DNA from 4 places in the Faecalibacterium sp. BIOML-A1 genome. Region 4 is predicted to be linked to each of the others. Evidence: a T-box and tRNA genes for the amino acid it is inferred to sense, from the RefSeq annotation. Region 4 holds a T-box; the other regions hold tRNA genes.
The links. A T-box is a leader RNA that pairs with one kind of tRNA and senses whether it is charged. The one in region 4 lies ahead of GKG36_RS13260 (valine--tRNA ligase), so its partner is inferred to be a tRNA-Val.

Region 1 (7,250 bases), on a different contig from region 4:
AGCATCGTGTAACCGGGAGCGTTCAAATCCAGAATGGTCAAACCGTCGCATTCGATTTTATACCGGTTAGCGTAGCCATTGTGGTCGATGCCAACGCCCCACTTTTCACCCTAAAAGTACTCTTGCTCTGCGCTGTACCTCTTTTTCGATCATCTTCAAGCGATTTGGCGGCAGATTATAACGTGTCGCTCTGCGGTCAAAATGGAAATCCAGCAGCTTATGGAGCATCGCACGGTGACGAGGTTTCATTGCGCTCTTTGCAGCTGCAAAGAAATCATCATATGCAAGCGGAAGCAGTGTGCGGGCATATTCATCAAATGCTTTCTGGTTGTCCCAAAGATCCGTTCCGCCCAGACTGAACAGCGAGTTTCCGTGGTCAAACAGCGGAGCGGGTGCCGCAATCGTGTTGGTCTTATTATCCACCAACACACCAAAATTTCCATAGTGGCGGTCTGTATTGCAGATGATTGCATCAAAGACCAGCATATCTTCCAGCGCATCCACAAAGTTCTGACCTAACGTCTGATAATACGCAAAAATTGCTTTTATTCCGCCTTTGGACACAAGCTGTCCGATGGGAATATAAGAATACTCTTTGCTGGTGAACAGCTCACACTTGGAACAAAGCGTCTTTTTCAGGTCTTTCGTCAGAGTGTAGCGAATCGCATTCACGCCCATCACCTGTGCAACTTGATAAGCGTACAGTTCCGAGTATGGTTCAAACCCCAGATTGCTGAACCCTGACGTGCCACCTTTATAAAGATAGATTTTTCCGTTTTGCCTGCGCCAGCATTTGGGCAGCATCCCGTTGGTCGAGAACTCCGGGCAGGACGCAAGCGAAGTTCGTATGCTGCTGCCATATCCTGTAAAGGCAATTGCGGCCAGCACCTGACTGAATCGGTTATCGTAAAGATTTACTTTTTCAAAAGTATCCCCGGAACCCTCTGCATCTACCCAAAAGCAATCATTGAGTGAAAGTCCTTTGCAGACGGTGATAATTCCCAGCGGACGATTCAAAGAAAGCCCCACCTTAGAGAGCAGAGCATCTACATACGCTCGGTTCTTCGGAATTGTGCGATGCCGCAGCCAGCGTTCTACACCATCTTCTGATACAGTCAGGTTCAAAGGTAAAAAGGAACGGTTTTCTTCGTAGACCTTTATAATATGGAGGTCAGTATCTGCACTGTCCATGTTTGCTTCAAAGGTAAGCAGTGGCAAATCAAAATGCCTGATGGTGTAGCGCACAGCGATTTCTCCTTTCATCCATGATCTTTTTCTTTATTATACGGCATCAGAATCCGAATGAAAAGCACCGTCGTCATTCTGTACAAAATTCAAGGATAAAATTTTACACCCCAAAATCTGCAAAAATCGGGTTTTCAGAGCCATTTTGCCGTTCCTCTCCGAATTTTGCTACAGATCTGCTACAAACTTGCTACAAACGACTGAAAAGGGGGCCTCCCACACGTTTCATTATCAATATGCAAAAGTGAATCCGCTTCACTTTTGCATATCAAAAAGCACGTAGATACAAGAAAAAGCCGCTTATCTTTTCAGATAAACGGCCTTGCATTTGGTGGACGGTACAGGACTCGAACCTGTGACCTCCTGCACGTCAAGCAGATGCTCTACCAGCTGAGCTAACCGTCCATAAGTCATATCGACTTGAATAGTTTACCACAGCCTGTGCAAAAAAGCAATACTTTTCTGTGATTTTTTATTTTTCCGCCTTCAGCGACCTGCGGACGATATCGTACAGCACCGGCTTCATGGCTTCAATATCATCGGGTTTGCCCTCCAGCACGCTGGAATAGCACACCGACATGCACATGCTGCCCAGTGCCGTGATGCGCTGGTAGATCTCCCGCTCGGTGCGGCCGGCCATTTCCGGGCTGGTCAGCACCACATTCAGCAGCTTGCGCATCAGCGGCTCGGCTTCGCGGCTGGCTTCGATCTGGTCCAGCCCCGGCCATATGAAGTTGTGCTCCAGAAACTTGAGCACCAGCGTATCCTTCCGTAGTGCTTCGATGATGTGGTCGATCACCGCCACCATCTTGTCCGGGAAGTTTTCGAGCTCTGTCTGCTTTTCCACCGCTTCGCACGCGTTGCTCAGCAGCTGGTAGCTCACCCGGCCCAGCAGCGCCTGCATCACCGCACCTTTATCCTGAAAATACAGATAAAAGGTGCCCTTGGCCACCTTGGCCCGGCTGGTGATATCCTCTACGCTGGTTTTTGCGGCACCTCGCTCCAGAAACAGATCATAGGCTGCCTCCAGCAGTGCCCGGCGCTTCTCCTGCTTTTTGCCCTCCACGGTACCCATATTCCCTGACGATTCCTCTTTTCCGCTCGGTTTCATTCGCTCATTTGTGTTGTCTCAATCATTTTAGCAGTCCTTTCCCGATAGTGCAAGTCAAAAAAGCTATACAATTTCAGGCAGTTGATAAGAAAACTGACTTCTGGTCATTTTTGTACTTGACACCCGGTTTGTCATGGTTATAATAGTGTTTGCTTGGAAATGACCACCAGTCATTTTACTAAGATTTTTAACCATTTTCTATGGAGGGTTCTCATGAAAAAGATCGCACAGGGCATTGTGCGGCTGCGCAAGCTGATCCTGACAGTAGCATTCCTGCTGTTGATCCCTTCCGCAATCGGCGCAATTGCTACCCGCATCAACTATGACATCCTCACCTACCTGCCGCAGGATCTGGACTCCATGATCGGCGAGGTAGCCCTTGAGGACGATTTCCATCTGGCCTCCACCGGTATGATCACGGTAGAAGGCTTACCCACAAACGAACTGATCGCCATGAAGAAGAACATCGAGGCTGTTCCCGGCGTGACCCAGACCTTCTGGCTCAGCGATGTGATCGACCCCAGCATCCCCACCGAGATGCTGCCCGCCGATGTGCAGCAGTTCATGTTCGGCAAGAACGATTCCACCATGCTGATCGTCCGCTTTGACGCCCCCAGCGCCAGCGACGAGACCATGGAAGCCGTCGCTCAGATCGAAAAGCTGCTGCGCAAGGACTGCTTCTTCGGCGGTATGAGCGTTATCCTGCAGGACACCAAGGCACTGGTCAATCAGGAAATGCCCATGTACATCCTGATCGCCGTGGGTGCCAGCCTTCTGGTGCTGTTCCTTTCGCTGGAAAGCACCATCACCCCGCTGCTGTTCATGCTGGGTCTTTTGTTCCCCATTGCGTACAACTTCGGCACCAACATCTTTCTGGGCCAGATCAGCTACATCACCGAAGCGCTGGCCACCGTGCTGCAGCTGGGTGTCACGATGGACTTCTCCATCTTCCTGCTGCACCGCTATCAGGAAGAGAAGGAGCTGCGCTCTTCCAACGAGGAGGCCATGACCAGCGCCATCTGCAAGACCATGACTTCCATCTCTGCTTCCAGCCTGACCACCATTGCAGGCTTCCTTGCACTGTGTGCCATGCGCCTGACGCTGGGCCGCGATATCGGCCTTGTCATGGCAAAGGGCGTTGCCCTCGGTGTCATCTGCACCGTGGTCATCCTGCCCTCCCTGATCCTTACCTTTGATAAATGGGTGGAAAAGTACAAGCACCGCACCGTGATCCCCAAGCTGAAAAAGCTCAGCTACTTTGTCTCCAATCACTCGGTGCCCATCGTGGTTATCTTTATCCTCATCCTCATCCCCTTTGCCATCGCGCAGAACAAGACCGAGGTCTACTACACTCTGTTCGACTCCCTGCCGCAGGACCTGACCGGCATCGTGGGCACCAACAAGCTGGGCGAGGACTTCGGCATGACCACCAGCCACTTCATTCTGGTGCATGACGATCTGACCGCCACCGAGGTGAGCGACCTGTGCGATGAACTCAAGGACGTGGATGGCATTACGCAGGTCGTGAGTCTGGATTCCATCACCGGCCCGGGCTTCCAGACCGAGCTGCTTCCCGACAGCATCATGGAGATCCTGCAGTCCGGCGGCTACAAGCTGATCCTTGCCAACAGCTCCTATAAGACCGGCACGGATGCCATCAACAACCAGCTGGACGAGATGATTTCCCTCATCAAGACCGTTGACCCCGAGGGCGTCATCACCGGCGAGGGTGCCATGACCAAGGACCTGATCGAAGTGGCAGACGTAGACTTCAAGAACGTCAACGTCTGGTCCATCATGGCCGTTCTGGTCATCATCGCCGTTTCCTTCAAGAGCATTTCCATCCCGGCGCTGCTGGTGGCCAGCATTGAAGCCGCCATCGCCATCAACATGGGCATCCCGTACTTCACCGGTACGCAGCTGCCCTTCATTGCAAGCATCGTCATTGGCACCATCCAGCTGGGTGCTACCGTGGACTACTCCATCCTGATGACCACCCGTTACCACGAGGAGCGCGCCTTTGGCCGCACCCCGAAGGAAGCCGCCCAGCAGTCGCTGGAGCACTGCAGTCAGTCCATCCTGACCAGCGGCCTGACCTTCTTTGCCGCCACCGTCGGTGTGGCTGCCATCAGTAAGATGGAGCTGCTGAAGAGCATCTGCCTGCTGATCTCCCGCGGCGCACTGATCAGCATGGTGGTCATCCTGGTGATGCTGCCCGCAGCCCTGATGCTGTGCGACTGGATCATCCGCCACACCACCCTCAAGTGGATGGTACCCGAATCCGCCAACGCCAAGAAGTCTGAAAAGGAGTAATTACGTTATGAAAAAATCGCTTCGTTTCGCCAGTGCGGCGCTGGCTCTCACCCTCGCCGCAGGCTGTGCAATGCCCGCATTTGCAGCTGGTAAGAGCAGCTTTTCCAAATCCGAGACCGTCTATGCTGTGATGAACGGCGACGGCTCCATCAAGAGCACCACCGTCAGCGAGCACCTGTACAGCGCCTCCGGCCTTGCAAACGTCACCGACAAGACCACCCTGACCGACATCCAGAACACTGAGAGCGATGCCGAGTTCACCCAGAACGGGGAAGAGCTGGTGTGGAACACCAACGACACCGATGTTTACTACAAGGGCAATACCGACAAGGCCCTGCCCATCGATGTGAAGGTGACCTACGCTCTGGACGGTCAGGAAGCCGCCCTTGAGGACATCATTGGCAAGAGCGGCCACCTGACTGTGACCGTCAACCTGAAGAACAACGAGACCGGCACCGTGAACGTGAACGGCAAGGACCGCACCATCGTCACTCCGCTGATCACCGCTGTGGGCGTCATTCTGGGCGGGGATGCTTCCAACGTGACCGCAGAACACGGTATGATCGAAAGCGCCGCCAAAAGCAGCGTTGCCGCCTTTGTCACCCTGCCGGGCGTGAAGGATTCCCTGTCCGGCTTGCTGCCCGATGAGGTGAACAGCATCGAAGACTATCTGCAGGACACCGTGACGGTGGAAGCCGATGTGGAAGACTTTACCTGCCCGCAGGTCATGGTAGCCTGCGCTACCAGCACGGCCGCTCTGGGCACGAGCAACGTGTTCGACCTGAGCAGCATCAACGACCTGACCGACGGCATCAACCAGCTGAACGATGCCATGAGCCAGCTCATGGACGGCGCTTCCCAGCTGGTGGACGGCACCTCTCAGCTGGCAGGCGGTGTTCTGGCCCTGCTGGACGGTGCCAACACCCTGAACAACGGTGCTGCCGCTCTGGACGACGGCCTTGGCCAGCTGACCAACGGTCTGGACACCCTGAGCGCCAACAATGCAGCACTGAACGCCGGTGCGCAGCAGGTGGCGGACGGTGTGCTGGCTTCTGCCAACAAGACCCTGAAGGAAGGCGGCCTGATCGACGAGGACATGACATGGTCGAACTACGAGGCTGTGATCGACAACATCCTCACCATGAACGATAAGACCCTTGCTGCCGGCCGCAAAAAGATGGTGCGCACCATCTGGGAGCAGGCTCCTAGCTTCAAGGACAGCCAGCTGGATCTGGCCCTGTATCTGTCCGCGACCAAGACGAACCACGATCTGGAAGCAGCCCTCAAGCTGATGCAGAACTTTGACGCTTCCATGCTGACCGGCGCTCTGGAGATGGTGACCAATGCCGATGCAAAGAACACCGCCAAGGCCGAGCTGAAGTATCAGGTGGAGAACAGTCAGGATATGGCCGATGTCCGCGCCCTGAAGACCAGCCTTTCTCAGATCCAGTTCTTTGTTTCCAGCGTGAACCAGTACACCGCAGGCGTGCAGACCGCTGCGGACGGTGCCCACTCCGCAAAGGATGGCAGCGCACAGCTGGCTGCAGGCACCAAGACCCTGTATGACGGCGTGAACACCCTGAACACCGGTGCAGGTCAGTTGAATGACGGCGCAGGCCGGCTGAACGACGGTCTGAACCAGTTCAACGAGGAAGGCATCTCCAAGCTGACCGGCGCGCTGGATCAGGATCAGCTCCATGGCCTGAAGACCGTGCTGGACGAGATGACCGACCGCCTGAACGACTACACCAGCTTTGCCGGTGCACCGGACGATGCCGAGAGCAGCGTGAAGTTCGTCTACAAGACCGCTGAAACCGTGGCTGCTGCTGACACCACTGCAGCCGTGACTGAGACGGTGAAGGAAGGCAATATCTTTACCCGCCTGTGGCAGCGCATCGTGAACCTGTTCAAGTTCTGATAAGACATCTTCGAGAATTCATGTTGAACCTCTTTCCATAGAGAAGGGGCTGTTGCAAAACAGCCCCAACGAAAAAATGAGATAGACTTCCCCGAAAGGGGCTGCCTATCTCATTTTTTTTTGAGATCTGCCTTTGAGTTTTCAGCGTTCTGCCCGTTTTGTACGGTGAATGCGGCTGTTTTCAACATTTTAAAGAGACGCTGTTTTGCAACAGCCCTGCGGGCGATGGAATGGCCCGACTCGTGTCCGGCAAGAAAGCTGCCCGCCCACGATATGCAGTTTACTTGCGTGCGATCATTTCGGTGTAAGCCAGCACCAGCGGGCCGACACCCTTGGCATCGTTGCAGACCACCGGCTCGCTGAAGTAGTAGGCCAGAGAGCCGTCGCGGTGATCCTTGCCGCCAAGACCCGCCACCAGGCAGATGCCGTCCAGCTGCAGACTGCCATCCGGGTTCTTGGAGAGGTACTTGTCGCAGGTGCCGTAGAAGGCCTTTTCGGCCCATGCGGCCATGCGTTTAGGCAGGTAGCCCAGACGCACGCCCTTGAGCACGGCGTAAGCGAACAGAGCGGTGCCGCTGGTCTCGAGGTAGTTGCCCTCCACACCGGGGTGGTCCATCACCTGCCAGAACATGCCGGTCTCCTCGTCCTGGAATTTGTGCACAT
Region 2 (7,250 bases), on a different contig from region 4:
ATCTGATTGTCCGGGTTCTGGAACACCATGCCCACGGTCTGGCGGATATCATAGATCTTGTCATCATCTGCGGTGTCCAAGCCCTCCACGTAGACCTTGCCGCTCTCCGGCAGCAGGATAGCGTTGAAGTGCTTTGCCAGCGTGGACTTGCCGCAGCCGTTGGCACCCAGCACGGCCACGAATTCGCCGCGCTTTACTTCCGTTGAGACACCGTCCAGTGCGTAAACCGGCTGGTCGCTGTCGTAGCGGAATTTCAGATTTTGTGCTGTTAAAATCGTCTCTTCCATTTGTGTTTCTCTTTCTGGTGGTGCGCCCCTCTGAAAGGGGCTGTACCCCATCCTTGGATCTTCTTCATTTTTTCAGGAAGGCTGCCTTTGGGCGGCCCCTCCCGTGAAAATGCGTTTGGAGCGGCCCGCAGGCCGCGACAAACGCAAAATTAAAAATCTATTTTCCGCTGAATATGGCCAGAGCAAAGCGGAGGCCATTTCAATCGTTTCGGCTTATTTATTCTTCCCAGATGGCGGTTGCGCCGCAGGGCACCACGCCGCCGGTGGCAGAGACCGGAAGGCCGATCTCGTCGCAGGAGGTCTCGCCGCCAAAGCGGGGCACCAGCGTGGTCTTGAGCATATATTCCATGACCGCCGGGGACAGGCCGGTGGTGTAGCTGTTCACTGCAAAAAACAGCGGTGTATCGCTCAGTACCTCTTCGCACTGGCTGATGAGGTCGTAGATGCAGTCCTCCAGCTTCCAGATCTCACCGCCGGGACCGCGCCCGTAGCTGGGCGGGTCCATGATGATGCCGTCGTAGGTGTTGCCGCGGCGTTTTTCGCGGGCAACGAACTTGGCACAGTCGTCCACCAGCCAGCGGATTGGCCGGTCGGCAAGGCCGCTTGCCGCAGCATTGTCCTTACCCCACGCCACGATGCCCTTGGAGGCATCCACATGGCAGACGGTGGCACCTGCCGCCGCACAGGCCAGCGTGGCACCGCCGGTGTAGCCGAACAGGTTCAGTACCTTTACCGGGCGGCCTGCGGCACGGATCTTTTGGGCGTACCATGCCCAGTTGACGGCCTGCTCCGGGAACACGCCGGTGTGCTTGAAGCCGGTGGGGCTGACGATGAGGGTGAGCTTATCCTCGCCCTCGCCGCAGCTGATCTTCCACTTTTCGGGCAGACGGCGCTTGTACTCCCACTCGCCGCCGCCCTGATTGGAGCGGTGATAAACAGCATCTGCCTTTGCCCACAGCGGGCTTTGCTTGGGCGTTTTCCACACCACCTGCGGGTCCGGGCGGATGAGGATGGTCTCACCCCAGCGCTCCAGACGGTTGCCATCGGTGGCATCCAGCAGTTCATAGTCTTTCCAGGTATCTGCAGGGCGCATAGCGTCCTCCCTTCTCTTTTATCCGTTTCTTACTGGCCCAGAATGCGCTTGTTGATCTTATCCACGATGCGGTCGGCGCAGCGGTGGATGGCGTCCAGATCCTGCCCTTCCACCATCACGCGGATCTTCGGCTCGGTGCCGGACACCCGCACCAGCACGCGGCCCATGCCCATAAGCTTCTGCTGCTCGTTCTCAATGAAACCGGCCAGCACCTCGTCCTCTTTGTATGCCTGCTTCTGGGCGGCGTTGGCGGTCACATTCACCAGCACCTGCGGATACTGGGCGTAGATGCCGTTCAGCTCGCTCATCTTCTTGCCGCTTTCAGCCAGCAGCTTGAGCAGCTTGCCGGCGGTCAGCTCACCGTCGCCGGTGGTGGCATGGTGCAGCAGGATGACATGGCCGCTCTGCTCGCCGCCGATGGCAAAGCCGTTCTCGCGCATGTTTTCCAGCACGTAGCGGTCGCCCACGGCGGTCTTTTCGGTGTTGATGCCCTGACTCTCCATATATTTGATGAAGCCCAGATTGGACATGACCGTGACCACAGCGGTGTCGCCGTCCAGACGGCCTTTTTCCTTCATGGTCATGGCCAGCAGGGCAATGATCTTGTCGCCGTCCATCTCCTGACCCTTTTCGTCGCAGCCAAGGCAGCGGTCGGCGTCGCCGTCAAAGGCAATGCCGCAGTCAAAGCCGCCTTCCACCACGGCCTTTTCCAGATTTTCCAGATGGGTACTGCCCACGCCCTTGTTGATGTTCTGGCCGTCCGGCTCAATGCCGATAAAGGTGCACTTTGCGCCCAGACGGGGGAACAGCTTCTGCGCCACAGCGGCAGAAGCACCGTTTGCACAGTCGATGCAGACGTTCAGGCCGGTCAGGTCGCCGTGGATGGACTCATACAGGTGATCCACATAGTCCTGCAGGCCGTCATCGCGGCGGTACACACGGCCCACCTCGGCACCGGTCTTCAGCTCAATGCCCGCGCAATTGTTGTCGATGTAGGCTTCGATCTGGTTCTCCACCTCGTCCGGCAGCTTATAGCCGGTACCGGCAAAGATCTTGATGCCGTTGAACTCCATCGGGTTGTGGGAGGCAGAGATCACGATGCCGGCATCGGCATTGTACTTGCCCACCAGATAGGCCACAGCGGGCGTGGGCAGAACGTCAAGGCTCTCCACATCCGCACCCACACTGCACAGACCGGCCGTCAGGGCTGCTTCCAGCATATCGCCGGACTGGCGGGTGTCCTTGCCGATCAGGATGCGCGGACGGTGGCCGGTGCTGCCGGTCAGCACCGCAGCAGCGCCGCGGCCGATCTTCATTGCCAGCTCACAGGTCAGGTCTGCGCCTGCAACACCGCGCACACCATCGGTTCCAAAATATTTTCCCATAATAATACCCCACTTTCTATAGAAAGAAGAACCCTCTCAGTCAATGCCTTGCGGCATTGCCAGCTCCCCCAAAAGGGGGAGCTTTTTGGCATCTTTTGGTTTTTCGCTCATGAAGCTCTCCCTTCGGGAGAGCTGGACGCGAAGCGGCCTGAGAGGGTCAGAACAAACTCTGCTGCCCGTTGTCCTCGGGCGCAGCGGTCTCCGGCGCTTTCAGGCCCAGATGCTCGTAGGCCAGCCGCGTTGCGCAGCGGCCCCGGGGCGTCCGGGTCAGAAAGCCCATCTGCATCAGATACGGCTCACACAGGTCTTCCAGCGTGACGGATTCCTCGCCGAGGGCCGCCGCCAGCGTTTCCAGACCCACCGGGCCGCCGTTGTACATTTCAATGATCGCACGCAGCATACTGCGGTCCAGTTCGTCCAGACCCAGTGCGTCCACGTCCATCCGCTTGAGGCCCATCAGGGCCACATCCCGGTCAATGATGCCGTCGCCCAGCACGGTGGCAAAGTCGCGGATGCGCTTCAAAAAGCGGTTTGCCACGCGGGGCGTGCCGCGGCTGCGCTTGGCCAGCTCGTAAGCGCCTTCCGGCGTGATGGGCTGGTCGAGGATACCTGCCGAGCGCTGGATGATCTTGCTCAGTTCATCCGGGCTGTACAGCTCCAGCTTGAGCAGCACGCCAAAGCGGTCGCGCAGGGGGCCGGTGATCTGGCCTGCACGGGTGGTGGCACCCACCAGCGTGAACCGCGGCAGGTTGATGCGGATGCTCTGGGCGCTGGGGCCTTTGCCGATCATGATATCCAGCGCATAGTCTTCCAGTGCCGGATACAGCACCTCTTCCACCTGACGGGACAGGCGGTGGATCTCGTCGATGAACAGTACATCGCCCTCCTGCAGATTGGTGAGCAGGGCGGCAAGGTCGCCGGGCTTTTCAATGGCCGGGCCGCTGGTAATACGGATCTGTACGCCCATTTCGTTGGCAATGATGCCTGCCAGTGTGGTCTTGCCAAGGCCCGGCGGACCGTAGAGCAGGATATGGTCCATGGGCTCCCCGCGCCGCTTGGCAGCTTCCAAGTAAATTTTCAGGTTCTGCTTGACCTTTTCCTGCCCGATATAGTCTTCCAGATGCTGCGGGCGGAGGTTGTTTTCCTCGCTGTCCGCCGCCGTCATGCCGGGCTGCATCATTTTTGCGCCGTACAGCGCAGTTTCGTCCTGCATTCTTTACCTCCTGCCTGCCATGCTGCGCAAGGCCAGTTTGATGATCTCTTCCACGGGCAATGCCGCGTCGATCTTGGAAACGGCAAGCGCTGCTTCGCTCTGGCTGTACCCCAGCGACACCAGCGCCGCAATGGCCTGACTGCTGCCCTGAGAAGCCTGTGTGTCGGCAAAAGCGCCTGCCACATCCTCCAGCGAGATGCCGTCCACAAAGCCCTTGGCGACCTTGTCCTTCAGCTCCAGCACGATGCGCTGTGCAAGCTTCGGCCCCACGCCGGAAGCCGCCTTGAACGCCTTGTGGTCCCCCGCCGAGATTGCCAGTGCCACGCGGTCCGGCTCCATCACACTCAGGATGGCAAGACCCACCTTAGGCCCCACGCCGGACACGGCGGTCAGCATCTCAAAGCAGGCCTGCTGCTCCTCGGTGGCAAAGCCGTAAAGGCTCACGTCGTTCTCGGTGACGCTCATCACGGTATAAATGGTGGCTTCCTTGCCCACGCCGGGCAAGGCCCCGGCCACGCTGGCCGGGCACTGGGCATAGTAGCCTACACCGCCGCAGCTGAGCACCACCGCGTTCATGCTTTTTTTGACGATTTTTCCTGTCAGACAGTAGATCATAGCGTGTTCTCTTTCCTAAACAAACCTGACTTTTATCAGCATCCTCGCCCTCTCCGTCATTGCTGCGCAATGCCACCTTGTTCCCCTTTTTGTCGCTCACGCGACATCTTCCCCCGACCGGGGGAAGTCTTTCAAAGTGAGAGGCTTTGGCAGTCCACGCAAAGCCAATGGTTTTGCCAAGGGCTCCCCCTTTGGGGGAGCTGGCGAACAAAGTGAGCCTGAGAGGGCGAGCCTGTCAATCTTAAATCGGCCCGGCCACGCGGCGGACAAAGCGGTTGAGCTGGTTGCCGTTGGTGTGGCAGAAGGTGATGGCCATTGCCAGCGCATCGGCGGTATCGTCCGGCTTTGGCACGGCGGGCAGATGCAGCAGCACGCGGGTCATCTCCTGCACCTGCTTTTTCACGGCCTTGCCGTAACCGGTAACAGCCTGCTTTACCTGCATGGGGGTGTACTCGTAGATGGGCAGGCCTGCCTGCGCTGCCGCCAGCAGGATCACGCCGCGCGCCTCGGCCACGCCGATGACCGTGGTCTGATTGTGCTGGTAGAACAGCTTTTCGATGGCAAGCACCTCGGGCCGGGTGCGCTCGATCACCTCTTTGATGCCTGCATACACCTCGTCCAGACGGCGCTCGAACGGCACGCCCGCGTCGGTGCACACCGCACCGAAGTCCACCGGCGCAAACCGGTTGCCTGCGTAATCCACCACGCCCCAGCCCACGATGGCGTAGCCGGGGTCGATGCCCAAAACTCTCATGCTGCAAATACCTTCCGATACTATTCCTATTATAACTTTATTATTATATCACAACAAAACAGTGTGAGCAACAGAAAACCTTTCGCCTGCCGCCGCCAAATGTGCGCTGGCGCGTAAAAAGGGCAGTCAGCGCCCCTGCCTTTAAAAAAGTTTTACAATTTTTGAAAAAGCACTTGCTTTTTGGCAGAAGGTATGGTAATATAATCAAGCTGATTTCGGCAAAACAGAATATGGACGGTTAGCTCAGCTGGTAGAGCATCTGCTTGACGTGCAGGAGGTCACAGGTTCGAGTCCTGTACCGTCCACCACAAAAATCCTCAGACTTTCGTCTGAGGATTTTTTGTTTGGTGGCGGTACAGGACTCGAACAGGGCGGCTCTGACGACGCCAGTCGGCAGAGTAAGCAATCAACCCAGTGGGCTGTTGCTTAGCCCGCGGTTCCCAACGCCTAGGAATGTCTACCAAGAAAGATGCCGCCAGACCATTCGGCCTGGGGGCTTTTTTTCGTGGTGGATGGTACAGGACGAGAACCGGAACGAGCAAAGGCAGGGTATCACTATGGTAGTGGTATCCTGCCTTTTGCTATTCTTAATAGAGTATGGTATACTCGGCTCAGTTCAACAAATCTGTATTTGGAGGATTGAATCATGTGGAATGAATTAGGCATAAGCGGAGGAACCGCAATTATTATTTTGATTGCGCTGTATTTCGTTATCAAATGGGCAGTTAAAAATGGCATCAAAGAAGCATATAGTGCTATCACCGGAAAGAAAACCGATGAAGATATCCAAAACGAAAAAGAGCTGAAAGAACTTGGATTGGATTCAGAAGATCAATAACTTCGCGTTTGCGCAGCGATGAAAGAGGCTGTTGCAAAATAGCTCTCTGAAAAATCATGTACAAAACCCGGAACCTTTTTAGGGCCAACGGCTCAAAAAGGGTTCCGGGTTTCTGATTTCGCGTTATTCCTTTGTGCAAGCTGCTATCGCATTTTTATTTTGCAACAGCCCCTCTTTTTTATTTCCGGAGATTTTATTTTCGGGTATAGGCTTCCATGCCGTGCTCGGCGGGGTCGTAATATTCCATCAGGGTGATGTAGTTTTCCGGGTAGTGGCAGAATGCCGCACGCAGAACGCTGTCTGCCGGGCTGTTCACGCTCATCAGGCTGAGGATGTAGTACACCAGCATCCGCAGCACATCGCTCTCCACCTCGTAGCACAGACCCACCGCCAGCACCGGCACCACCACCTGCTGCGCCCGCAGCGGCACAATGGCCCCCACCTGCTCCAGAATGGGTCTGCTCATGGCCGAAGCCGTCATCACGCAGCGCAGCACCTTCGTCCACGACATTTTACGGATGTTCTCCATGCTGCGCAGCCGTTCCATCACAGCTTCATCGTCCAGGATCACGCCCTCGGCTGCCTCTTTCTCCGAGAGGGTAAAGGCACACTGCAGCATATCCATAAAGGCAGCTTCATATTTTTCGTGGTAATTTGCGGCGCTTTTGCAGAACGCCAGAGCCGCCGCGATCACCGAATCCACATCTTCCTTTGTGGCCAGCTGGTCGAACCGCAGCGGCACGCCGCCCATCCGGCTCTCGATGATGCTCAGATCATCCAGCTCGTTCTGGTACGCCGTGGAGGGCAGAAAGCGGTCGTTTCCGTTGCGGTGGTAGCCCCACTCTTCCGGCATCACACGGGCCACGATATCGCCGCTGGAAATGATGTTGAAGATATTGCTTACATCCCAATCCGTTTTCAGTCCGCCGTCTGCAGTGTGGTCGTTGTCGTAGTCCGCCTGCAGATCCGGGCGGTCTGCTGCCGTCAGTGCCGCCGGTGCGGCAAAGGTGTAAACAAAGGTATTTTCCTGCGCGATCTGCGGCAGCTGCTGCCGGATGCGCGCCG
Region 3 (7,250 bases), on a different contig from region 4:
CTTGCAACATGTTCGTTGCTGGCTTCATCGGCAGCCCCCAGATGAACTTCCTGGACGGCACCCTGATCAAGAAGGGTGAGCTGTACGGTGTTGATCTGGGCGGCGACGTGATCCCCCTGCCCAAGGAGAAGACCGCAGACGGCAAGCTGGATGCTTACGTCGGCAAGAAGATCAAGATGGGCGTCCGTCCCGAGGACATCGACGACGAGCCCGAGTTTATGGCAAAGCACGCTGACTGCCAGCTGGATACTCAGGTGGACGTCTCCGAAATGATGGGCGCTGAGATCTACCTGTATCTGGAGTACAAGGGCAACAAGATGACCGCTCGTGTGGCTCCCACCTCCAAGGCACGCAACGGAGACACCGTCCGCGTTGCATTCGATCCCCACAAGGTCCACCTGTTCGACATCGAGACCGAGCTGACCATCCTGAACTAATATTTAGCGACGATCATTTTTGATCCTCCTATCATAAGAAAAACCGCCGAAGGAAAGCCTTCGGCGGTTTTTCGTTTGTGTGTTCAGCTTTGCGCTTCAATGGACCCGTGCTCTTTTCATTTGCTGGCAGTGCTGGGCGCGGGCTGGCGCACCAGCTCGATAAAGGCTTTCATCTGAGGGGTCAGCCATTTGTCACGGTGATAAAACAGCTGACGATGCATCTCCACGGTGCAGTCCGGCACATTCAGCCGGGCAAGACGACCTGCGGCCAGCGCCGGACGCACGATGTACTCCGGCAGGAAGGAAAGACCCATGCCCTGCTCCACCATCTGGCACAGCAGCGCAGCGCTGCCCAGCTCCAGATAAGGGTGGATGGCAAGGCCGCGGGCGGCAAGGCACTGATCCAAAGCGTCGCGGTAGCTCATGCCGCGCTCAGTGAGCAGAAATTCCTGCCGGGGCAGCTCTTCCAGCGTAACAACTTCCTGCCCGGCAAGCGGGTGAGCCGACGGTGCAATAAAACACACCGGCTCCGGCACATCCGCCGCAAGCACCAGATTGGGCTGCAGCAGGGGCTGGTCCAGCGTATAGGCCAGATCGATCTGATTTGTGCCCAGCATCTGCAGCATCCCGTCGGCAGTGGCGGTGCACAGCACCAGCTCCACCTGCGGGCACAGGGCGTGGTAGCGTTTGAGCAGACCGGGCAGGAAGGTGGAGCACACCGAATCCGCCAGCGCGATGCGCAGACTGCCGCTGATCTGCCGGGCGGGCTGCAGGGCAGCCTGCGCCTGCTGGGCCGTGGCCAGCAGGGTGCGTGCATAGCCCAAAAAGGTCTGGCCCGCATCGGTGAGCCGCACGGTCTTGCCCACGCGGTCGAACAGCGGTGCGCCCAGCTCTGCTTCCAGCTGTGCAATCTGGGAGGACACCGCCGACTGGGAATAGCCCAGCTGCCGCGCAGTGCGGGAAAAGCTGTGCAGCTCGGCGATGTGCAAAAAGGTATTGATGTTCCGCAGTTCCATAAACGCTTCCTCTCAGCGGCGGGCGATGCCGGTCACGGTGAGCATCTCGCCATCCACGGTAAAATGCACCTCTACCGGGCCGAACTCCATGCCGTACACCCGCTGCGGGTCGTGCTGGTAGGAGGGGCGCGGGTCACCTGCCAGTACGCCGGTCAGGGCGGCGCGGTCGGCCTGCGGCACCTGTGCCAGCAGTTCGGGCGGGAACTGTACCTGCAGACGGTGGAACTGGGTCTGGCCGGTAAAGCCCTCGGCGGCATCCGGGTGGCAGTCGGCATAGGGGATGTAAGGCTTGATGTCGTAGATGGGGGTGCCATCCATCAGGTCGGCACCACGCACGATGAGCACCGGGCCAACGTCCGGCCGGTGCTCGATGCCTTCCAGACGCACGCTGGAAAGGCCCAAAGGATTGGGGCGGAACGGCGACCGGGTGGCGAACACGCCCATGCGGGTGTTGCCGCCCAGACGCGGCGGGCGTACAGTGGGGGACCAGCTGTCCCGCACCGCGCCGGAGAACTGCCACACCAGCCAGATGTGACTGAAATCTTCCAGACCGCGCACGGCATCGGCATTGCGGTATTCGGGCGTAAAGATCACCTCGCCGCGCAGCTCGTCCACAAGGCCGCTCTGGCGCGGGATGCCGAACTTGGTGGGAAAGGCAGTATGGATATGGGCAATGACCTTCAGGGTCATCTCTTCAGGTGCAGTGGGCATGGCGAACTCCTTTTAATAGATCTTTTTCAGGGGGCATTCCGGCGGGATGCTGTACCGTGCCCGGAATGCGTCCAGTTCCTGAGGCGTGCGAATGAGCTGAACGTCCTCAAAATGGCCATCCGGGGAGATGAAACCGGCCACCTGCTCCCCGGTGCAGATGCTGCACCGCAGTGCAGGCTGCTGGGTGGCGGGGTCGTAAGAACGGGCAGGCTTTTTGCGGGAGAAAAACATGAGAAGCCTCCTTCTTTTATGAAACGTGCCTGAAAGACTGCAGGCGGCTCACAGCCCCCGGCACAGGCCGACAGCGCGGCCCTCAATGTGCAGCTCTTCCAACTGCAGGCCGGTAAAGATCATGGGTGGGCAGACGGCGGCATTGTCCGCAAGCAGCATCACAGCATCACCCTGCCGGTGGAAGTGCTTGAGGGTGGCCTCGCCGCCAATGCGCACTGCGGCGATCTCGCCCTGCTCCACCTCCGGCTGGCAGCGAATGCATACGATGTCGCCGTCGCAGATGGTGGGAGACATGCTGTCACCGTGGCAGGTCAGGGCAAAGTCGGCGCGCCACGCGGCGGGAACGCCGATATAGCGTTCAATGTTCTGCTCTGCCGTGATAGGAGTGCCGCAGGCAATGGAACCGATCAGCGGGACCTGCGTCATGGCAGGCAGCGGCTCAAAGCCCGGCGGCGGACAGGGTGTGTCCAGCCCAAGCAGATAGGCAGGGGTGGTCTCCAACGCGGCTGCCAGCTCTTCCACCTTGGACTGCGGCAGGTCGTTGATGCCTTTTTCCAGCTTGGTAATGGAGGATTTGGACCGATAGCCCATGCGCTGGGCAAGCTCTTCCTGCGAAAGGCCCAGTTCTTTGCGGCGCAGATGCAGACGGGTAGAAAGCTCAGACATGCGAAACCTCTCTAAAAAAACGTATGGTTGTTCCGTAAAAAGAATGCTGTTACCAGAAGTATACCAAAAAATTGCATTAAAATCAACTTTTTTCTGCGAATTTGCAAAAATGGGTTGACACTGAATCAATGCAGGAATATACTACAACTAAAGATTGTGGAACGGCATTGCCGATACGAAAAAAGGAGAGCGGAATATGGCAAATACTGAAATGATCCGGGATTATATTCGCGCCAGTGGGTACAAGATGCAGTATGTGGCACGAGCCTTGAAGATCAGCCCCAATGCACTGAACCTGAAACTGCAGGGGCGCACACAGTTCAAGCTGAGCGAAGCAGAACGGCTGAGCGCGGTGCTTGGTCTGAGCATGTACGAGCGGGATCTCTGCTTTTTTGAAGAGCAGAACCGCCGCGAAGTGCTGGCACGCCGCGCGGATGAAAAGAGGAGGGCAGAACATGACAAGCGAGCAGAGAAATCAGACGCGGCTGGCACTGTACCGGTATGGGATGCGGCAGCGTGCACGAAGCCCGGTGGAGCGCAGCTGGTGCGCCGCCATTGAGGAGGGCCTTGCCTATTACCGGAAAAACGACCCGCTGCGTGCGGATCTGTTCGAGCTGCGCTATGTACAGCACCGCACGGAGGACGATGTGATCGATCAGCTGCACATCGGCCGTACTACTTACCAGAAAGCCCATCAGGACCTGCTGAGCACCATTGCCGTGTACGCGGCAGAGCGCGGGGTGTTTTACCGCGAGACGGAAAGCTGAAAGCAGAATGCCCCCGGACGCTGCCAGCAGGCAATGTCCGGGGGCATTTTTGAACTCAGGCTTTTTTGTTCGGGTCCTGTTTTTCGCAGTGGCTGTGGCAGGATGCACAGTTTCCGCCGCAGCCCTCGCCCTTCCAGCCGCCCTGCTTGGAGATCCACACAACGGCCAGTGCAAACAGAACGATCAGAACGATCAGCGTAATGATTCCACGAAGTGTCAGCATTTTTTGTACCTCTTTTCCCGGTGGGAAAGTTTCTGTGTTCAGTATACACGATTTGGCATCAAAGGGCAACCGGAAAGCGGATACAAAAAGTGTGATTTTTTTAAAATTAGGGCTTGCATTTTGGCAAAGGCCGTGCTATAATAATCACGTTCCAGTTCGGAACGCACAAAACAAAATATGGAGGATTAGCTCAGCTGGTTAGAGCACCTGCATCACACGCAGGGGGTCTGGGGTTCGAGTCCCTAATTCTCCACCATACAGTTCGTACTCGAACCCGATTCTTTGTGAAAAAGGGTTCGGGTGCGTTTTTTGTTTATCAGAAGTTTGCGTTTGCGACAGCAACAAACACCCCAGTGGGGTGTTTGAGCAACAGAATAGGCTACCAGGAAATCCCAAGTCGTATGACGTGGAATTTTTTGTTTCGATCAAGGACTCGAATGGCATCTACGTAAAAAATCCATAGCAAATGAGCCGGAAGCCTTCTGTAGATCAGAGGCTTCCGGCTCACTGCATATTCATGATAAAAGCAAAATTCCTGCCACCAGTACCATGTTGCAGGCAAAAAAACAGTGCGGGCAGTGCATCCACAAGGGCCGGCGAAAGAGTGAAATCGTCCGGGACAGGATCGTTTTGATTCATGTGATCGACCTTTGCATTTCTCCACGCAGCGCCGGAGAGACCTTTCTTGCTGAATTTCTGAAAAAAGTGCAGCGCTTTTGCGCAAGATCGTCAATGCGTTCTGTAGCATGTCACGGGTCAATATCCAGCTCACGCAGAAGCAGCCGGAGGGCGGGCGAGATGTTCTCGCGGTTCCACACGGCCCAAGCGGGAACGGTATCGTTTTCCAGCGGGATAAAAGTGAGGTTTTTGTTGGCGGGCAGCTGAGCCAGCACCGGCTCGGCAAGGATGGTATAGCCGCCGTAGAAAGCCAGCTGCAGCATCAACTCCTCCATGGAATACGCAAATTTGATGTTCTGCGGGTCGCTGCCGTGGCGGGTGAGGACTTGCGCAAACTGGTTCCACAACTCCCGGTCCATGGCGGGTACATAATATTGTTCGCTGGCAAGCTGGCTGCGGTGCAGGGACGCATAGCTGGACAGGTGGCTCTGGCGATTGAGCACTACGTACTGGCGCAGCTGGCCTACTTGAGCACGCAGCAGGGAGGGGGTATCCTCCAGCGGGACCAGCTCCAGCTGCAGGGCAAAGTCCAGCTTTTTCTGCTGCAGGCGTTTTTTCAGGGTGGGAAAATCCACCAGATGAAAGTGCAGCGGAATGGCAGGGTGCTGCTCCTTGAACAGCAACAGCTTTTCCAGAATGGGCAGATTTTCCATGCCGCTCATCATGCCGATCTCAAGCGGGGTGCTGCACTCGGCAGCAGCGGCGCGGGTGCGGCGGGCGGCATCTTCCGCAAGGTCGGTGATGCGCACCGCATACTCGTAGAATACCTGCCCGGCACTGGTAAGCGCCACCGAGTGCCGTGTGCGCTGGAACAGCTCGGTTTCAAGTTCTTCTTCTAGCAGCTTGATCTGCTGGCTGACCGCTGTTTGGGAAACATAGTGCTGCTGTGCCGCTTTGGAAAAGCTCAAATTCTGTGCCACCGCAATAAAATAGCGCATCTGCTGCAGGGTCATGACCGGCTCCTTTTTCTCTTAAAAAATGCTTATAACTTTTACTTCTAATTGTAAGAAGAAAGCAATATTTTTCAAGTGTGAGATATTGTGATAGAATTAACAACCGAAAGGAGCACACAGCTCTGCACATTGAGAAGAAAGAGAAAAACGAAAGGAACCACCAAGATGAAAAAGATCTCGCGCAAAAGCTTTCTGAAGCTGGCTTCTGCTGCTGCCATGAGCGGCATCACCGCCAGCGCACTGGCTGCCTGCAATGCTGCTTCCGGCAGCACGGCTGCATCTTCTGCCGCTGCAAAGTACACCCCGGGCACCTACACTGCCACGGCCAAGGGCATGAGCGATATCACCATGACCGCCACCTTCAGCGAGACAGCCATTACTGACATCCAGCTGGATCTGTCCGGTGAGACCGACTCCATTGGTCAGGCCGCAAAGGATGACCTGATCAAGCAGCTGCTGGAAGCTCAGAACAGCACCATCGACGGCGTGTCCGGTGCAACCATTACCAGCGATGCTGTGAAGCAGTGCATGAACGACTGCATCACACAGGCCATGGGCGGCACTGCAGTGTCTGCCCCGGAAGCTTCTGAGCAGGCTTCCAGCTGGCGCACCGCCCCGGAAGCCATCCCGGACAGTGAGATCACCAAGACCTATGATGTTGACGTTGCCATCATCGGTATGGGCTATGCCGGCCTGAGCTGCTACCGTGAGCTGGCCGAAGAGGGCAAGAACGTTCTGGTGCTGGAAGCCATGCCCCGCGAGAGCTGGTGGACGGTCGGCCACGATATCGGCCACATCAACTCGGACTACCTGCTGAGCCACGGTGTGCCCAAGGTGGACGAAGTGGAGTTTGTGAACAACTGGATGATGCAGACCCACGGCAAGGCAAACACCGCACTGGTGATGAAGTTTGCCAAGAACAGCGGCAGCACTGTGGACTGGTGGCTGGACAAGATCAACCCGGACACGCTGGCTAAGACCCGCATCCAGTTCTGGCCGGACAACGAGTACACCGTGCACCAGCTGAACAACGGCATGCACTACTACACCGGCACGCTGGAATGGTGGGAGAACTACTGGGAGAACCCCGCCAGCGGCGAGAAGAACAACAACACCGCCGGTCAGCTGGAGCTGAAGGACCTGAGCTGGGACAACTACAATTATGTGGAGGAGAATTTCTCTGACAATGCCACCGCTCTGTTTGGCACCAAGGGTGTGCAGCTGGTAATTGACGGTGCAAAGGTCACCGGCGTGATCGCACAGGACGGCGACGGCAATTACCTCAAGATCAACGCTAAGAATGGCGTTGTGCTGGCAGGCGGCGGCTTTGGCGGCAACAAGGAAATGATGGACGATCTGCTGCCGGACATCAAGCGTCTGTTCACCAAGGATGAGGACTTCTTTGCTCCCTTTGGCCGTGACGGCTCCACTATCCAGATGGGTGTGTGGGCAGGCGGCCGTCTGGAGGGCGACATCTCCACCATGAACTTCGACTCCATGACCGTGCCCGACTATCTGCCCGGCCCCCTGTGGGTGGACGAGAATGGCCAGCGCTTCCAGAACGAAGC
Region 4 (7,250 bases):
ATCCGCCGTAGTCCACCTTGCTGGCAAACTTTTCTGCCTCCAGAAAGGTGATATCCTCCGGGTCCGGCACCACCAGCTCACAGCCGCACTTGCCTGCGGCCACGATCAGCTCGCTGAGCACAGACTTGGGCTGCTCCGGCGCGGTGACGCAGATGCTTTCCTTGCGCATGACACCTGCTGCCAAAGCCGCAAGGCGCTCCACCGAGCGGCTCACACCGTCCGGGCCGACCGACGTGACGGCGCACACCGGCATGCCGGGCAGCGCTTCCGCAAGGCCCGCATCCGGCAGTTCCACCACGGCCAGCGTGCAGCCCGCTGCGCCAAAGCAGTTGGCCGCAGCGGCCAGCTCCGCTGCATCCTGCGGCAGGGCTTCGGCTGCGGAAAGGGCATCCGCAGTCAGAGCCAGCAGGCCCTCGTCCACCGGGGCATCATCGATGCAGATGCGCTCCGACAGCGGGCGGCACCCGGCATGGTACAGGCCGGCATGGATCCCCTGTGCGTGCAGGATGGCCGCAAGCAGACGGGCCGTCACGGTCTTGCCTGCCGTGCCTGCCACGCCCACGAACTGCACCTTCTGCACCGGCGCGGTGAACGCGGCGCGCAGCTGTTCGGTGGAGGCAAAACCGTCCGGCAGGGCGGCAAAATACTGATTTGCCTGTTCGATGGTCATTGGTTACTCCTTATTACGATGGTTGAACAACAATCTGCACAGCGCCATGAGCACCAGCGCCGTAAGGATGCCCGCCAGAACACCGGCTGAATCCAGCCACACATCGGTGACCTGACTGCTGCGTCCGGGCGAAAAGATCTGGATGGTCTCATCGGTCAGCGCAGTGAGCACACCGCCCAGCATGGGCACGCTGATGTGCCAGATATACTGCCGGGTATACACCCGCATACACAGCATGAGCAGAAAGCCCTCCAGCATATACTCGCAGAAGTGTGCCAGCTTGCGCACGATGTGGTCGGTCAGGCGCTGGGCAAGGGCCGGATGGCCCAGACGGCGCAGAGCCGCCTGCAGCAGAGTGAGCACCCGGCTGCTGGACACAGTAGACACCGAGGCGATCTTCATGGAATTGGAAAAGATGAACGCGATGCAGCCGATGAGAGCAAGGGTAAAGATCACCCGCCCTGCGGTCACCCACGGCGAAGTGCGCTGTGCGCTGCTGTTATATTCCCCGCTCAAATCAGCCCAGAGCCTTGATGCTCTGCTCGATGTTGGCCAGCTTATCCTGGCTCTTGGCGTACTTATTGCGGATATCCTCCACCAGTGCCGCCGGGGCGCGTTCCACGAACTTGGGGTTGTTCAGCTGGTTCGCGAACATGGCCATTTCTTTTTCGGCCTTGGCCTTTTCCTTGTTCAGGCGGGCCAGTTCCTTGTCGCGGTCGATCAGCTCCATCATGGGGATGAAGCCGCGGGCGGCGTGGGTGGACACCTGCACCATGCCGTCGGTGCTGCCCTCGTACTTCTCGGTAAAGGTCACGTCGGTGGCAAAGGCGAACTTTGCCAGATAGACCTGTGCCTTCTGGAAGGGTGCAGCGTCGGCGGTCTCGATGATCATGCTGGTCTTTTTGGCAGGGTGGACATTCATCTCGGTGCGCATGGTACGCACGGCCTTGATGTAGTCCATGACCTTTTCAAAGGCTTCCTCTTCATCGGCCCAGTTGTGAGCTTCGTCAAAGGTGGGCCAGCTCTGGGTCATGATGGTCTCGGCAGAGCCGGGCAGAGCCTGATACAGCTCCTCGGTGATGAAGGGCATGAAGGGATGCAGCAGCTTGAGGGCCTTGTCCAGCACATACACCAGCACACGGCGGGCGGTGTCGGCCTGCTCGGCATCGCCGGAGTTCAGGCGGGGCTTTGCGATCTCGATGAACCAGTCACAGTAGACATCCCAGATAAAGCTGTTGATCTTGGCGGCGGCCAGACCCATCTCGTAGTGGTCGAGGTTGTCGGTCATGGCACCGGCCACCTGATTCAGCTTGGTGAGCACCCACTTGTCGCTCATATCCAGCTTGTCCTCACTGGGCAGGCCCGGGGTAAAGTCCTCGGGCAGGTTCATCAGCACAAAGCGGGTAGCATTCCACAGCTTATTGGCAAAGTTGCGGGCAGCCTCCACCTTCTTTTCGATATAACGCATGTCGTTGCCCGGGGTGGAGCCATCCACCAGCATAAAGCGCAGGGCATCTGCGCCGTACTGGGCAATGACTTCCAGCGGGTCGATGCCGTTGCCCAGACTCTTGGACATCTTGCGGCCCTGACTGTCGCGCACGATACCGTGGATGCAGACCGTGCTGAAGGGTGCCTTGCCGGTGTAGGCCAGACCGGAGAAGATCATGCGGCTGACCCAGAAGCCGATGATGTCGTAGCCGGTAACGAGGGTGTTAGTGGGGTAGAAATACTTGAGGTCTTCGCTCTCTTCATTGGGCCAGCCCAGCGTGCTGAAGGGCCACAGAGCGGAGGAGAACCAGGTATCCAGCGTATCGGGGTCCTGCGTGAGCTTTGCGCTGCCGCACTTGGGGCAGGCACAGGGAGCAGACTTTGCCACCACGGTCTCGCCGCAGTCGTCGCAGTACCATGCCGGGATCTGATGGCCCCACCACAGCTGACGGCTGATGCACCAGTCGCGGGTATTCTTCATCCAGTTCATATAGTTCTTGGTGAAGCGCTCGGGCACGAACTTGATCTCGCCCTTTTCCACGCTCTCGATGGCGGGCTTTGCCAGCGGCTCCATCTTCACAAACCACTGCTTGGACACCATGGGCTCAATGGTGGAGTGGCAGCGGTAGCAGGTGCCCACCTCGTGCTTGAGGGGCTCGATCTCCTTCAGGAAGCCGCCTGCTTCCAGATCGGCCAGAATGGCCTTGCGGGCCTCGAGGGTGGTCATGCCGGCATACTTGCCGCAGTCCAGCACCTCCGGCTCATTGATGGCGTTCTTGCCGGCGGCGAACAGGGCATCGGCAGCAGCCTTGTCGGCAGCACCGGTCATGTGGCCGTCGTAGGTGAACACACGCACGATGGGCAGGTCGTGGCGCAGACCCACTTCAAAGTCGTTAGGGTCGTGGGCGGGGGTGATCTTGACCACACCGGTGCCCTTGGTCATGTCGGCGTGCTCGTCGCACACAATGGGGATTTCCTTGTTCAGCAGGGGCAGCACCACATGGCAGCCGTGCAGATGGGCATAGCGGGGGTCATCGCCGTTGATGGCAACAGCGGTATCGCCCAGCATGGTCTCGGGACGGGTAGTAGCCAGCTCCAGCATCTCGCCGGTCTCCTTGACCGGGTACAGCAGGTGCCAGAAGCTGCCGTCCTTCTCCTCGTACTCCACCTCGGCATCAGAAATGGAGGTGTTGCAGTGGGGGCACCAGTTGACCATGCGGTTGCCGCGGTAGATCAGGCCCTTGTCGTACAGGCGCACGAACACTTCCTTGACAGCCTCGGAGCAGCCCTCGTCCATAGTAAAGCGCTCACGATCCCAGTCGCAGCTGCTGCCCAGCTTCTTCAGCTGGCTGACGATGCGGTTGCCGTACTTGGTCTTCCATGCCCAAGCGCGCTCCAGAAAACCATCGCGGCCCACCATCTCCTTGGTCAGGCCCTCGGCACGCATGGCCTCCACCACCTTGGCTTCGGTAGCGATGGATGCATGGTCGGTACCGGGCACCCACAGGGCGGCATAGCCCTGCATCCGCTTGGTGCGGATGAGGATGTCCTGCATGGTGTTATCCACCGCATGGCCCATGTGCAGCTGACCGGTGACGTTCGGGGGCGGCATGACGATGGTGTAGGGTTTCTTGTCGGGGTCTGCCTTCGTGTGGAAGTAGCCGCCGTCCAGCCAGAACTGGTAGATACGGTCTTCCACCTGGCTGGGATCATACTGTTTTGCAAGTTCTTTCATAGGGTCCTCCCAGTAAAAAATGATGAAGTGGGACGAAAAAAGCCGTCCCACGGAACGTTCCATGGGACGGCTGTAATAACCGCGGTACCACCCAAATTGCGCAGAGCATCCTGCGCCCCTTGATGCCCCGGTAACGTGGGACAGCTCCGAGAGCGGCTTGCTCTTCAGCTCACCGCTCCTGCTCCAAAGTGACAGCACACCGCCGGGCCATACCGGGTTTTCAGCAGCCCCCGGCTCTCTGGATGGCAAAAGCGATGCACACTCTTCTTCAACGCATTTATAAAAAGAATATAGCGTTTTTTGTGCGATTTGTCAATTACTTTTTCTTCAAAAGAATTTATCCCGCTGCATCTTACGGTTTAGGCCTTATTCGTGAAAGCGCGTTTGGAGTGGCCCACAGGCCACGACAAACGCAAATATAAAAAATATTTTTTCCGCTATCAATGGCCAGAGCAAACGCATCGGCCATTTTCAATCCGCGATTCCTTCATCCTTCAGCCTTGCAATGAGCCGCTCCATCAGGGCGATGCGGTTGAAGGGGGTCATCAGGTAAAAGCCGTCTGCATAGGGCGCTGCGGCCTGCGCGGCCTTCACCGAGACTTCCAACCCCAGCTCTTCGCCCTGCGCACGGTCCAGCCCGGCAAAGCGCTCGATGATCTCAGCATCCACATGGATGCCGTTGACCTCGTTCTCCATAAAGATGGCGTTGCGCTGGCTCACCACCGGCATGATGCCGGCCAGAATTTTCGCCTTTTCGCCCAGCGTTTCGCGGGTCTTTTTCAGGTTCACCACCGCCTGTGCGGAGAGCACCGGCTGGGTAAGGAAGCCGCTCATGCCATTTTGCAGCTTTTCCTGTGCGCGGCGCAACTCCACATCAAAGTTGCGGGCGTTCAGGTTCAGCGCACCGAACACGGTGAGGGGCGAGGGCATCTCCCGGCCCTCCCCTGCCAGCGAGACGATGTACTGCGCCAGCTTGCGGGAGTTGAACTGGTACACGTTTTTCACTTCGTCCCGCTCCGCGGTGGGGATGGGGTCGCCGGTGATGGCCAGCACCTCCCGCACGCCCTCGGCGTACAGGCCCAGCAGCAGGGCCTTTGTGGCGTTCAGATTGCGGTCGCGGCAGGTCATGTGGGGCAGCACGTTCAGCCCCAGCTCCCGGTGCACCCGGCAGGCCACCAGCGAAGAATCCATCCGTGCCCGGGCAATGGGACAGTCCGCAATGGTCAAAAGGTCTGCACCAGCAGCCTGCAGGCGGCGTGCACCGTCCAGATAGCCGGTCAGGTCGGCATCCTTGGGGCTGTCCAGCTCAATGGCGATCACCTTTTTGCCCGTGTTCAGCTTGCGCAGAAAGGCATCGTCTTTTTCCACCTCCGGCTTTGCGGCAGTGGAGACTGCTGCTGCCGGGGCTGCAGGCAGTGTTTCCGGCAAGGCATCCAGTGCCGCACGCAGGGCCGCAATGTGGGCAGGCGTAGTGCCGCAGCAGCCGCCCAGAATGCGCACACCCTCGGCAGCAAGGCGGGCCAGCTCCCGTGCAAAATATTCCGGCCTGCCCTGATACTGCACCCGGGTGCGTGTGACCACCGGGTAGCCCGCGTTGGGCATCACTGCAAGCGGCAGCTCTGTCTCGCCAAGCTGCTGCACCAGCGCACGCATGGCACCGGGAGCAGAAACGCAGTTCAGGCCCACAGCATCCACTGCACCGCAGGCAGTCATGCTGCGCACAAGCTCTGCGCAGTGACGGCCCTCGCGGGTGTAGCCGTCCGGCAGCACTGCAAAGGACACCAGCACAAAGGCATCCGGCACTGCTTCTTTGATCTGCCGCGCGGCTTCGGCCACACCGGCATCGCTGCTCAGCGTCTCAAACAAAAAGTTCTTTGCACCCAATGCGGCAAACCGCTCGGCAAGGGCCGTATAGATCTGTGCCGCCGGGAGTGCCTCGGTGTCCGGGGCCGGGCCAAGATCGGCAAACACGGCAGCGCTGGTCTTTGCAGCGGCCTGTGCAGCCAGTTTCCAGCCTTCGTCCGCCATGGCCTCCCACATGGGGTTCTGCGCTGCTGCCATGCGCGGCAGGCCGAAGGTGTTGGTCTTGATAGCATCGGCACCCGCTTCCAGATACGCGCGGTGCACGGTCAAAATGCCGTCCGGGTCCAGCAGGTTTGCCTGCTCACATTCCTGCCCGGGCTTTGCCTTATAATATGTACCCATGCCGCCATCGAACAGCAGCGGGCGCTTTTTTAAAATTTCACGCACATCCTTCATGAGGGAGTTCTCCTTTTTCCTACAAAAACGCTTGGCTTTCAGTTTAATGCACAAATGCCGTCCGGTCAAGCGTTTTTTCACGGCGGCGCTTGCAGGAACGCAAAATTTGTGCTATCCTATGCATACTTTATAAAGTGGGGAGGTGTGTGCCATGCGCCATGCCGGAACGCAAACGCTTGAGACCGACCGGCTTTTCCTGCGCCAGCTTCTGCCCGAGGATGCCGAGCAGATGTATACGAACTGGGCATCCGACCCGGAAGTGACCCGCTTTCTGCGGTGGGAGCCGCACAAAAACGCGCTGGAGACCGTAGGTCTGCTGGCGGCATGGGCCACCCTTTACCCGAACCCGGACTACTACCAGTGGGCCATTATGGAAAAGGCTTCCGGGCAGGTGTTTGGCAGCATCGGCATCTTCGATGCTCTGCTCGGTGACCCGGCACAGAAAGCGCTCTGGCCGCAACAGGACTGCACAGACGGTATCTGGGAAGCAGGCTACTGCATCGGGAAGCACTGGTGGAACCATGGTTTTGCAACCGAAGCTTTAAAAGCAGCAGTAACCTACTGGTTTGAGAATACAGACGGCGGCTGGCTCACCTGCTGCCACGCAAAAGAGAACCCTGCCAGCGGCCGGGTGATGGAAAAAGCCGGTTTTGTGTACCACCACGACACCGTTGATCACAAGTTTGACGGCACACCGGTGGAGTGCAGAAGCTATCTGCTGACAAGAGAACGATATAACAGAAAGGACTTACTTTGAGCGAACTTTACGATATTTTGGTAGAAACACCCCCGACGAAGGTCATTCTGCTGGCGCTGGATCAGGGCCTGTGGGACTGCGAGCGCAGCCTTGCAGAGCTTTCCGCCCTGTGCGAAGCAAACCACATGGAAGCCGTGGCACAGGTGACCCAGAAGCGCCAGACCCCAGAGACCGGCATCGTGCTGGGCAGCGGCAAGCTGGAGGAAGCATCCCTTGCCGCCGAAACGCTGGGCGCGGAATGCGCCGTATTTGACGGTGAACTGACCGGCAGCCAGATCCGCAACATCTCCAATGCGCTGGGCGGACTGGAAGTGATCGACCGCACCATGCTGATCCTTGAA

Region 1: it encodes a tRNA-Val, which carries the amino acid that the T-box ahead of GKG36_RS13260 (valine--tRNA ligase) is inferred to sense. The anticodon was not compared.
Region 2: it encodes a tRNA-Val, which carries the amino acid that the T-box ahead of GKG36_RS13260 (valine--tRNA ligase) is inferred to sense. The anticodon was not compared.
Region 3: it encodes a tRNA-Val, which carries the amino acid that the T-box ahead of GKG36_RS13260 (valine--tRNA ligase) is inferred to sense. The anticodon was not compared.

Annotation. Positions count from the first base shown of each region.
Region 1 covers NZ_WKZJ01000003.1:92,033-99,282, reverse strand. The annotation lists gene GKG36_RS04650 (DUF3990 domain-containing protein) at 1-89, opposite strand, end outside; gene GKG36_RS04645 (XRE family transcriptional regulator) at 106-1,245, opposite strand; tRNA gene GKG36_RS04640 (tRNA-Val) at 1,575-1,650, opposite strand; gene GKG36_RS04635 (TetR/AcrR family transcriptional regulator) at 1,718-2,320, opposite strand; gene GKG36_RS04630 (MMPL family transporter) at 2,570-4,669, shown strand; gene GKG36_RS04625 (hypothetical protein) at 4,677-6,587, shown strand; gene GKG36_RS04620 (glycoside hydrolase family 88 protein) at 6,868-7,250, opposite strand, start outside.
Region 2 covers NZ_WKZJ01000009.1:69,730-76,979, reverse strand. The annotation lists gene GKG36_RS10465 (energy-coupling factor transporter ATPase) at 1-287, opposite strand, end outside; gene GKG36_RS10460 (class I SAM-dependent methyltransferase) at 505-1,380, opposite strand; gene glmM (phosphoglucosamine mutase) at 1,410-2,765, opposite strand; gene ruvB (Holliday junction branch migration DNA helicase RuvB) at 2,923-3,978, opposite strand; gene ruvA (Holliday junction branch migration protein RuvA) at 3,982-4,593, opposite strand; gene ruvC (crossover junction endodeoxyribonuclease RuvC) at 4,835-5,347, opposite strand; tRNA gene GKG36_RS10435 (tRNA-Val) at 5,580-5,655, shown strand; gene GKG36_RS10430 (DUF6019 family protein) at 5,994-6,185, shown strand; gene GKG36_RS10425 (lipase) at 6,379-7,250, opposite strand, start outside.
Region 3 covers NZ_WKZJ01000003.1:59,789-67,038, reverse strand. The annotation lists gene ugpC (sn-glycerol-3-phosphate ABC transporter ATP-binding protein UgpC) at 1-437, shown strand, start outside; gene GKG36_RS04525 (LysR family transcriptional regulator) at 554-1,453, opposite strand; gene tsaA (tRNA (N6-threonylcarbamoyladenosine(37)-N6)-methyltransferase TrmO) at 1,466-2,164, opposite strand; gene GKG36_RS04515 (hypothetical protein) at 2,177-2,395, opposite strand; gene GKG36_RS04510 (LexA family transcriptional regulator) at 2,444-3,061, opposite strand; gene GKG36_RS14805 (helix-turn-helix transcriptional regulator) at 3,258-3,620, shown strand; gene GKG36_RS04500 (hypothetical protein) at 3,592-3,828, shown strand; gene GKG36_RS04495 (FeoB-associated Cys-rich membrane protein) at 3,884-4,051, opposite strand; tRNA gene GKG36_RS04490 (tRNA-Val) at 4,231-4,307, shown strand; gene GKG36_RS14935 (hypothetical protein) at 4,556-4,690, opposite strand; gene GKG36_RS04485 (LysR family transcriptional regulator) at 4,801-5,682, opposite strand; gene GKG36_RS04480 (FAD-dependent oxidoreductase) at 5,848-7,250, shown strand, end outside.
Region 4 covers NZ_WKZJ01000016.1:2,508-9,757, forward strand. The annotation lists gene GKG36_RS13250 (folylpolyglutamate synthase) at 1-670, opposite strand, end outside; gene GKG36_RS13255 (VanZ family protein) at 674-1,186, opposite strand; gene GKG36_RS13260 (valine--tRNA ligase) at 1,188-3,893, opposite strand; T-box leader at 3,953-4,174, opposite strand; gene GKG36_RS13265 (bifunctional homocysteine S-methyltransferase/methylenetetrahydrofolate reductase) at 4,365-6,152, opposite strand; gene GKG36_RS13270 (GNAT family N-acetyltransferase) at 6,304-6,909, shown strand; gene hflX (GTPase HflX) at 6,906-7,250, shown strand, end outside.